DNA from 2 places in the Enterocloster sp. genome. Region 1 is predicted to be linked to the other one. Evidence: riboswitches for the same ligand, from Rfam matches in the RefSeq annotation. Region 1 holds a riboswitch; the other holds the start of a gene.
What was found. A riboswitch is a leader RNA that binds a small molecule or an ion and turns the genes downstream of it on or off. The one in region 1 is predicted to bind lysine.
Positions count from the first base shown of each region.

Region 1 (5,226 bases):
TCATCCGCTACCATCAGGCCAAAGCGGGAAGCATCCTCCCAGGGGACTTCCATGACAGCCACGCTGAATTCCGCATTCTTTTCCTTATGGAAGCGGAGAAAATCGCTGTAATCCTGCTTACAGATCTGATCGCCAGAAAGGATGATCACATACTGGGGATCATAGCGTTCAATAAAGGATATATTCTGATAAATTGCATTGGCTGTACCCTTGTACCAGTCCGAGCCGGAGGCTTTCTGATAGGGCGGAAGCACATGAACTCCGCCGTGAAGGCGGTCCAGATCCCAGGGCTGTCCATTTCCGATATATTCATTCAGTACCAGAGGCTGGTACTGGGTCAGGATACCTACTGTGTCAATTCCTGAATTTACGCAGTTTGACAGCGGAAAGTCGATAATACGGTATTTTCCGCCAAAAGGAACTGCAGGTTTTGCCAGCTTTTGAGTCAGGGCATAAAGCCGTGAACCCTGGCCGCCGGCAAGCAGCATTGCGATCATTTCTTTTGCCATTTCAAATTCTCCCCTTGTATAGTAGTGACGCCTCGGTCCACAGAACACATAAGCCACTCTGCTTACCGGGCAGCATTCCCAACGAAAAACATTTCAGGAATGTTCTGTTAGAATTGTAGCACAAATCGGTAAAAACGGACAGTATTTTGTAAAAAAAGAACATGAATACAATATTCAAAAGACAAAGTGCAAAATCATGCATAATAGAAGATGCTTTAAACAGGCATCCGGTGAAGCAGTTCCTGGAAAGGGATAATGGGTTCTGCATGGCCGGAATGGGGGCCAAGCTGTTTTTCCATCCAGATCATACTGTACCAGCGGTCGAATTTATAGCCGCAGTTTTTAAACATTCCTGCCAGTTCATAGCCCAGATGGCGGTGGAAATCAGCGCTGTTTCTGGTAAGATATTCATCTTCCTTATCCGGCCATGCGATGCAGGCGTAAAGATTGAGGATATTCTGGGCAGTAAGTGCGTGCTCCAGAGCTTCATAGAGTTTTTTTCCAATCCCTGTGCCGCGGGCATCAGTCCGTATATAAATGGAAACCTCAGCGCACCAGTCATAGGCTGCCCGTTCATGAAAAGGGCCTGCATAAGCATAGCCTAAAAGCTGTCCGTCTTTTTCTGCTGCCAGATAGGGGTAGCGCTTTAAGGTGTGGCGGATCCGGCGGGTAAATTCCTCCACAGTGGGAACCTCATATTCAAAGGTAATGGCAGTATGCTCCACATAGGGACGGTAAATATCAAGGAGAGCCTGGCTGTCAGCGGTGGAAACGGGGCGAATGGTGATGGGTGGTGTGAGTGACATAATGTGTACCTCCGGATAAAACATATGATTTTTTAGTATAGGACGAAAAAAAGATTGTATCAAGTGAAATTTGGCCGAAGAAATAAACTTGCAAAAACAGTTGACAGCCAGCGTGAAACCAGCTATGATACTACAAAAAGAGTACGGCAATAGAGGTGCGGATACTATCAGTACCTGTTTGGAGGCAGCGAAGCCAGGGAAGAGCAGGGAAAGGAGGAGCCGCCGAAATGTACTGCTTTCGCAGGCAGTATGTTGGGGTGCAGTCGAACAGGCTGCACACTCTCACCAAACGGTGGAGGCGCTATTGTTTCATGGATGGATGATTTATGGAGCAGTGGGATGCAAAAACCGCTGCTCCTTTTTTGCGGGCAGAGCCCAGGTGGAATAGATTGCTGTACATAAACAAAAGAAAAGGGGGATCATAAAAATGATCGAATTTCTCAACTGGTTAGACGGCGTCCTGTGGGGGCTTCCGTTAATCGTACTGATGATTTCTACCGGTATTTATTTCACAGTCCGTTCCGGATTCTTTCAGTTCAGGCGCTTTGGCTGGATTTTAAAGAATACCGGTGGCACGATTTTAAACAAAAAAAGCCAGAAGCAGGAGGATAATGCAAAGGGAATGTTAAGTTCCTTTGAAGCAATTTCCACAGCAATCGGCGGTACGGTAGGCTTTGGAAATATTGCCGGTGTGGCTACGGCAGTTGCGGCAGGAGGCCCTGGCGCTGTGCTGTGGATGTGGCTGTCTGCCTGTCTTGGAATGATCTTGAAGCAGGTAGAGGTAACGCTGGGCTGCTATTACCGCCATACCAATGAAAAGGGTGAATATTACGGCGGCCCTACCTATTATATGGAGCGGGGACTGGGAGAGGAGCGCCGCTGGGGAAAGCTGTGGCTGATACCGGCAGTTATTTTCGGCGCAGGTATTTTCTCTACATTCTTTGTAACCTCCTCTACGCTGACTGCTTCCCAGGTGGTAGCAGGAGCCTTTAAAATGGATACGGTGAATATCGGAGGCTTTCAGATTGAGGGCGTTATTCTGGTGGGAGCGGCTCTTTGCGTTCTGACCTATATTGTAACGGACGGAGGCACCAAAAAGATTGCGTCTTTGTTCAGCAAGCTGGTCCCCTTAATGAGCGTTTTCTACATTTTAATGGGAATTGGCATGATTCTGGCAAATCTTTCCAGAGTGCCCTCTGTGTTTGCTGCCATTGTAACAAATGCGTTCACTGGTACGGCAGCCATCGGCGGCTTTGCCGGCTGTGCAGTCAGTGAGATGATCCGGGTAGGTATGGCACGTTCCGTATACTCCAATGAGGCCGGCTGGGGTACTTCTCCCATGATCCATTCCTCTGCCAGAACACCCCATCCTGTTGCACAGGGACTTTGGGGTTCCTTTGAAGTATTTTTTGATACCTTTGTAGTCTGCTCCATCACATCTGTTTCTGTGCTTTTAAGCGGAAACTGGACCAACGGCACAGACGGCGGCACTCTGGCATTAAGCGCCTTTTCCCAGAGTTTTGGTACTGCAGGAAGCCTGCTTTTAGCTTTGATCATGGTTATTTTTACTGTCACCACCTCCGGCGGCTGGTTTACCTACTATCTGTCAATCCTGGAGCACCTTTGCAAAAAGGAAGGCCCCATGAAAAAAGTGATGCTGAAGCTGTTTTACGCAGTCCGTGCGCTTCCGGGCCTTATCTGGACGATTTATCTGGTAAAGACAAATAATCAGGGCTTTATCTGGACCGTGGTAGACATTACTTCTGCCATTCCCACCTTTGTGAATGTGGCTGTGATCCTGCTGCTGTCAAAGGACTATTTCCGTCTGTTAAAGGATTATAAGGCACGGTATCTTGGAGAGGGAACAGCAGAGCCGGATGCCTGCCTGTTCTATGAAGAAAAGCACTGACGAAAGGAGAATGTGCCATGAAACATATTTATTTTAATGGAAAGGTTTATACAGGCAGTCTTCCGCTGGCTGAGGCCTTTGCGGTAGAAAATGGTAAATTTATCTTTGCCGGTTCCAGCAAATCCGTTCTAAAACTGGCCGGGGAGGGAGATGTGTGTACCGATCTTAAGGGCCGTTTTGTATGCAGCGGTTTTAATGACAGCCATATGCATCTTTTAGGATACGGAAACAGCCTGTGTTCTGCCCGGCTGGCTGCCCGTACAGAGAGCCTGGCGGATATGCTTCAGTGCCTAAAGGAGTTTTACAGGGAGAATCCCTGCGCAGAGGGTGAATGGCTGATGGGCCGGGGATGGAATCAGGATTATTTTACAGATGCAGACCGGATGCCGGACCGTCATGATCTGGATCAGGTATCAGAGGACGTGCCCGTCTGTGCGGTCCGGGCCTGCGGTCACTGTCTGGTCGTAAATACAAAGGCATTACAGCTGCTTGGCATCACAAAGGATACGCCCCAGCCGGAGGGCGGATGTATCGGTATGGATGAGGAGGGGCCGGACGGCCGTTTCTTTGACAATGCCATGGATCTGGTGTACCATGCAATTCCCGTTCCGGATAAGGAAGGGATCAAAAACAGGATCCGTCTGGCCTGCAGGGCTTTAAATTCCTACGGTGTTACCAGCAGCCAGACGGATGACTACTGCATGTACCGGGATGTGCCGTGGCAGACTGTGAATGAGGCCTACAGGGAGCTGGAGGCAGAGGGAGAGCTTACGGTTCGTGTCTATGAACAGTGTAACTTCACAGAGCTTTCAGAGCTTAAAGCTTTTGTAGAGGCGGGAAATGTCACGGGCAGCGGTACAGAGCTTTTTAAGGTCGGGCCTCTTAAGATGCTGGGAGACGGAGCATTGGGAGCCAGAACTGCGTATCTGAGCCGCCCTTATGCGGATGATCCGTCCACCTGCGGGATCCCTGTATTTTCCCAGGAGGTTTTTGACGAAATGATCGGCTATGCAAATGCGCACGGAATGCAGGCAGCCGTCCATGCCATCGGAGATGCCTGTCTGGACCGTGTTTTAGATGCCTATGAAAAGGCATTAAAGGAGCATCCGAGAGAGGATCACCGCCATGGGATTGTTCACTGCCAGATTACCCGTCCGGATCAGCTTGAGCGGATTGCCCGCTTAAAGCTTCATGTGTATGCCCAGAGTATTTTTCTGGATTATGATAATCATATTGTAAAAGACAGAGTGGGAGAGGAACTGGCATCGACCAGCTACAGCTGGAAAACCCTTATGAAACAGGGGGTTTCTGTCAGCAACGGTACGGACTGTCCGGTGGAGCTGCCCGACGCTCTGGCTTCTATGGAGTGTGCCGTGACCCGCACTACCATAAAGGATCATGTAGGACCCTATCTTCCAGATGAAGCTTTTACAGTGCAGGAAGCTCTTGACAGCTATACGATCCGTGGGGCAGAAGGAAGCTTTGAGGAGAAGATAAAAGGAAAGATCTGTCCCGGTATGCTGGCAGACTTTGTGATCCTGGAGCAGTCGCCCTTTGAAACGGCTCCGGAACAGCTTCATACGATACCGGTTCATGCTGCGTATCTGGGAGGAAGAAAGGTATTTGGATAAATATGGAAATGACGAAAAAGGAACTGGCCTTAAAGCTGATCGAGCGTCTTAAGAAAGCCTATCCGGAGGCTTCCTGTACCCTGGATTATAATCAGGCGTGGAAGCTTTTGGTAGGCGTCCGTCTGGCGGCCCAGTGTACGGATGAGCGGGTCAACATTGTAACGGAGAAGCTGTACAAAAAGTTTCCGGATGTGGATGCCCTGGCGGCTGCTTCGCCGGAGGAGATTGAGGAGATCGTAAGGCCCTGCGGCCTGGGACGGAGCAAGGCCAGGGATATAAGCGCCTGTATGCGGATCTTAAAAGAGCAATATGGCGGACAGGTGCCTGAAACCTTTGATGATCTGTTGAAGCTTCCGGGTGTGGGACGTAAA
Region 1 covers NZ_DBMACH010000002.1:175,865-181,090, forward strand. Annotated here, with positions in the region: partial or broken gene ACZM6M_RS03615 (glucose-1-phosphate adenylyltransferase) at 1-509, opposite strand, end outside; gene ACZM6M_RS03620 (GNAT family N-acetyltransferase) at 725-1,315, opposite strand; lysine riboswitch at 1,458-1,627, shown strand; gene ACZM6M_RS03625 (alanine/glycine:cation symporter family protein) at 1,743-3,224, shown strand; gene ACZM6M_RS03630 (amidohydrolase) at 3,242-4,855, shown strand; gene ACZM6M_RS03635 (endonuclease III domain-containing protein) at 4,864-5,226, shown strand, end outside.

Region 2 (5,226 bases), on a different contig from region 1:
CCCAGGTATTGATCAGTACCATTGACTATAATGAGTTTGTAGGCCGTATCGGTATCGGCAAGGTGGAAAACGGCGGCCTTAAGGTGAATCAGGAGTGTGTGCTGGTAAACCATCACGATCCTGACAAATTTAAAAAAATCAAGATCGGTAAGCTTTATGAATTTGACGGCTTAAAGCGTGTGGAGGTTCAGGAGGCAAAAATCGGCTCCATCGTTGCCATTTCCGGTATTGCGGATATCCATATCGGGGATACCATCTGCTCTCCACAGAACCCGGAGGCAATCCCCTTCCAGAAGATTTCTGAGCCTACTATTGCTATGTACTTCATGGTAAATGACAGTCCCCTTGCCGGACAGGAAGGAAAGTATATCACCTCCCGTCATTTAAGAGACCGTCTGTTCCGCGAGCTGAATACAGACGTGAGCCTCCGTGTAGAGGAAACAGACTCTGCAGACTGCTTTAAGGTATCAGGACGCGGTGAACTTCATCTGTCGGTCCTGATCGAAAATATGCGCCGCGAGGGCTATGAATTTGCGGTAAGTAAAGCAGAGGTGCTTTATCACTATGATGAGCGCAACCGCAGATTAGAGCCCATGGAGCTTGCTTATATTGATGTTCCTGAGGAGTATACCGGCGTGGTGATCCAGAAGCTGACAGCCAGAAAGGGCGCCCTGCAGGGCATGAGCCAGGCAGCCGGAGGCTATTCCAGACTGGAATTTTCTATCCCGTCCAGAGGCCTGATCGGTTACCGCGGCGACTTTATGACGGATACCAAGGGAAATGGTATCTTAAATACAATTTTTGACGGCTATGCAGAGTACAAGGGCGACTTATCCTACCGTCCTACCGGCTCTCTGATCGCCTTTGAGGCCGGTGAGGCCATTACCTACGGCCTGTTTAATGCTCAGGAGAGAGGAACCCTCTTTATCGGGCCGGGCGTAAAGGTATATTCCGGTATGGTTGTGGGACAGAGCCCCAAGGCAGAGGATATTGAGATCAATGTCTGCAAGACAAAGAAGCTGACCAATACTCGTTCCTCCAGTGCAGATGAGGCCTTAAAGCTGACTCCGCCAAAGATCATGAGTTTAGAGCAGAGCCTGGACTTTATTGATACAGACGAGCTTTTGGAGGTAACCCCGGAGAGCCTGCGTATCCGTAAAAAGATCCTGGATCCTCTTTTACGAAAGAGAGCCTCCTTCAAAAAATAAAATTTATTTTTTAAATAAAATATGACAGTTCTCCCGGAATTTTTGGAATATTCTTCCAAAGTCCGGGAGATTTTTTGCGTTTTACAGATTTTTTTGCTAAAATCGACGTTATTTTCCTGAGTTGTCGAATCGATGCGATGAATTGACCTTTGTTTTCCGTCTATTTCTGGTTATAATTGCATAGATTGATTATGTGCATACGGGAAAATTGTAACCCGGAGTGAAATTGGAAAATAAGAGGAGAAGTACAATGGCAGAAAAAATGATTGAAAACAATAGGGTGAGCGTGATCGGAGAAATCGTATCGGAGTTCTCCTTCAGCCACGAGGTATTTGGCGAAGGGTTTTACATGGTGGATCTGTCGGTAAACCGTCTCAGCGAACAGGCCGATGTAATTCCGCTTATGGTGTCGGAACGTCTTATGGATGTCCATAAGGATCTGCGGGGGAGCACCATCGAGGCAGTGGGGCAGTTCCGGTCCTATAACCGCCATGAGGGTGTAAAAAACCGCCTGATGCTGTCTGTTTTTGCCAGAGAGATTCGTTTTCTGGATGAATTTACGGATTACACCAGAACCAACCAGATCTTCCTGGACGGTTACATATGCAAGCCTCCGATCTACCGAAAAACCCCTCTTGGACGAGAGATTGCAGATCTTCTGCTGGCAGTTAACCGTCCTTATGGAAAATCAGATTACATACCTTGTATCAGCTGGGGAAGAAATGCCCGCTTTGCCTCCGGCTTTACGGTAGGCACCCGAGTCCGTATCTGGGGAAGAGTCCAGAGCAGGGAATATACAAAAAAGCTCAGCGAGACAGAGTGTGAAAAGAGGGTGGCATACGAGGTTTCTATCAGCAAGCTGGAATGCGGCGAGGAGTCGGATCAATAAATTCTCTTACGATTTCCTTACGGAAAATATAAGAAATATTTGCATTATTTCTTATATTGTGCTAGAGTGTGTGTTGTGAATTGATGTTCCAGACACACATAGGGAAGGTGTCCGGAAGGCAGTATGAGGTGCATGATGATGAAAGACAGTACGATACAGGTGATCTGCGGACCGGGTAAGGGGAAAACGGCCAGCGCTCTGGGAAGAGGGATCAGCGCCCTGATCCATGGAAAAAATGTGATCATGGTTCAGTTTTTAAAGGGTTCTATGGATTCCGACAACATGGAAGTATTAAAACGTCTGGAACCGGAATTTAAACTGTTCCGTTTTGAAAAATCTCCTGTGGTTTTTGATCAGCTTTCTGAAGAGGAAAAAGAGGAAGCCAGGATCAATATCCGCAATGGGCTGAATTTTTCAAAAAAGGTTCTTGTAACCGGAGAATGCGATATCCTGATCCTGGATGAGATCCTGGGGATCCTGGATGAAGGGATTCTCACCCTGGAGGAGCTGTGCGCCCTGATCGGCCAGGCAAGACAGTCGGAGGCCGAGCTGATCATGACAGGAACCGTTTATCCGGCGGCTTTGGATGAATGGGTGGATGAGGTGACGAAGCTTCAGACGCGATTTGAGTAAGTTCCCTGTTGACATCTATTTTTAATGATGATAGGATAAGACTATAGACAGAGTAGAGGCTGCGCTGATCATGAATATCGGTTTGGATGTGGCAGGCACAGAAGAAAAGCCGTGAAAGGGAAAAGCGCCGAAGGAGCGGTTATCCTGCAGGATCGTTTCTGGGTGCAGGATGAAGAATCCTGTGACTGTCATCCAGGTGGATGGAGAGCTACCAGAAGATATGTATCCGCAGTAAGAACGGGTTTGTATGGGAAGGGCTGAAACATTTACCTCAGCCCTTCTTTTTTCGCTGGTACGGGGGCGAAAACCGGTGCGGGATATGTACACTTTGTTTATCATGCGCATTTACTGATGGTAAATAAGACTGTAAAAAAGGAGAAGATAAGCATGGCTGTTTTTGAAGGAGCTGGCGTTGCGCTGATTACGCCTTTTAAGGAAAACGGAGAAGTAAATTACGATAAGCTGGAGGAGATCGTAGAGGAGCAGATCGCAGGCGGTACCGATGCGATCATTGCCTGCGGAACTACAGGAGAGGCATCTACCATGACCCATGAAGAGCATCTGGATGTGATCGGCTTTATCTGTGATGTGACCAAAAAGAGAATTCCGGTTGTGGCAGGAACAGGCTCAAACTGTACACAGACCGCCATTTACCTGTCAAAGGAGGCCGAGGAAAGGGGGGCAGACGGTATCCTGGTTGTATCTCCCTATTACAACAAGGCGACCCAGAAGGGACTCAAGGCTCATTTTACTGCTGTGGCAGATGCAGTAAAAATACCCATGATCCTTTACAATATTCCCGGAAGAACCGGTGTAAATATCCAGCCTGAGACCATTGCTTCTCTTTGCCGTGAAGTAGACAATATAGTGGGTGTAAAGGAAGCTACCGGCAATTTTTCCGGTATTGCCCAGCTGATGAACCTGACCGATGGAAACTGCGACGTATATTCAGGAAATGACGATCAGATCGTGCCTCTTTTATCTTTAGGCGGAAAGGGCGTTATCTCTGTTCTCTCCAATGTGGCTCCTTCACAGGCTCATGAAATCTGTGCCTCCTATTTTGCAGGAGATGTAAAAAAGAGCGCCCGGATGCAGTTAGAGGCGATTCCTTTAATTAACGCCCTGTTCTGTGAGGTAAATCCTATCCCCGTAAAGGCCGCCATGAACCTGATGGGAAAAGAAGTAGGACCGCTGCGCATGCCTCTGACCGAGATGGAGCCGGAGCATCAGGAAATTCTTAAAAAGGCCATGAAGGAATACGGCATTCTGGCATAAAACGTTTGAAAAGAGCCCTGGGCCTTGCCAAAAGAAGACTCAGTAAAGAAAGGATACCACAGAAAATGATCAATCTTATCATGCACGGCTGCAACGGCGCTATGGGACGGGTGATTTCCGCCATGGCACAGGAAATGGACGGAATCCGGATCGCTGCGGGCGTTGATCTGAATACGGAAAAAAATTATGATTATCCGGTATATGCCTCTTTGGGAGAGTGTACAGAGGCTGCGGACGCAGTGGTGGATTTTGCTTCTGCAAAGGCAGTGGACGAACTTTTGGATTACTGTCTGGAAAAAGAGCTTCCTCTGGTGCTGTGTACCACAGGACTTACAGAAGAACAGTTAAAAAGGGCAGAGGATGCCAGCAAAAGGATTCCGGTTCTTCGCTCTGCCAATATGTCTCTTGGTGTAAATCTGCTTTTAAAGCTGATTCAGGACGCGGCAAAGGTATTGGGAAATGCGGGCTTTGATATGGAAATCGTAGAGAAGCACCATAACCAGAAAAAGGATGCTCCCAGCGGAACTGCTCTTGCGATGGCAGAAGCGGTGAATGAAGCCATGGGCGGTCTGTATCATTTCGTAACAGACAGAAGCAGTATCCACGAAAAAAGAGATGGAAAAGAAATCGGTATTTCCTCTGTACGGGGAGGCTCGATCGTAGGAGAACATGATATGATCTATGCCGGAAAGGATGAAGTTATTACGATCAGCCATACGGCCTATTCAAAAGCCATTTTTGCAAAAGGAGCTTTAGAGGCGGCAAAGTTTCTGGCCGGAAAACAGCCGGGACTTTATACCATGACAGATGTGATCGGTCTGTAAACAGGAATAAAACTTTTTTGGGAGCTTATACTAAGTGTATCTGAACGTAAGGTTTGGATACACTTTTTTAATAGGGCACCGGACAGAAAACGATGCCTGGAGCACGAAAGGAGAATGTATGATGAAAAAGATCCGACCTGTTATGATGGTACTGTTGATTGCCGTGCTTGCATCATCCCTTACAGCATGCGGCAGCAGAGATTCCAAGCAGCCTACAGCTTCTTCGGGAACACCGGGAACCTCTGCCTCCTACAGCACAGAGACAGACCAGGGCGCAGCCGCAAATGAAACTGAAAATACGGACGCCACATCCCGGTCTGAAACAGATACCACCGGGGAAGGGGTCATGGACGGGATTGCAGATGATGTGAGAAAAGGCGTAGAGGACATAAAAAGG
Region 2 covers NZ_DBMACH010000010.1:36,654-41,879, forward strand. Annotated here, with positions in the region: gene typA (translational GTPase TypA) at 1-1,208, shown strand, start outside; gene ACZM6M_RS11675 (single-stranded DNA-binding protein) at 1,459-2,097, shown strand; gene ACZM6M_RS11680 (cob(I)yrinic acid a,c-diamide adenosyltransferase) at 2,233-2,730, shown strand; lysine riboswitch at 2,776-2,949, shown strand; gene dapA (4-hydroxy-tetrahydrodipicolinate synthase) at 3,118-4,005, shown strand; gene dapB (4-hydroxy-tetrahydrodipicolinate reductase) at 4,071-4,829, shown strand; gene ACZM6M_RS11695 (hypothetical protein) at 4,948-5,226, shown strand, end outside.
Region 2: it holds a riboswitch for lysine, as region 1 does, so the genes downstream of both, dapA (4-hydroxy-tetrahydrodipicolinate synthase) here and ACZM6M_RS03625 (alanine/glycine:cation symporter family protein) in region 1, are expected to answer to the same signal.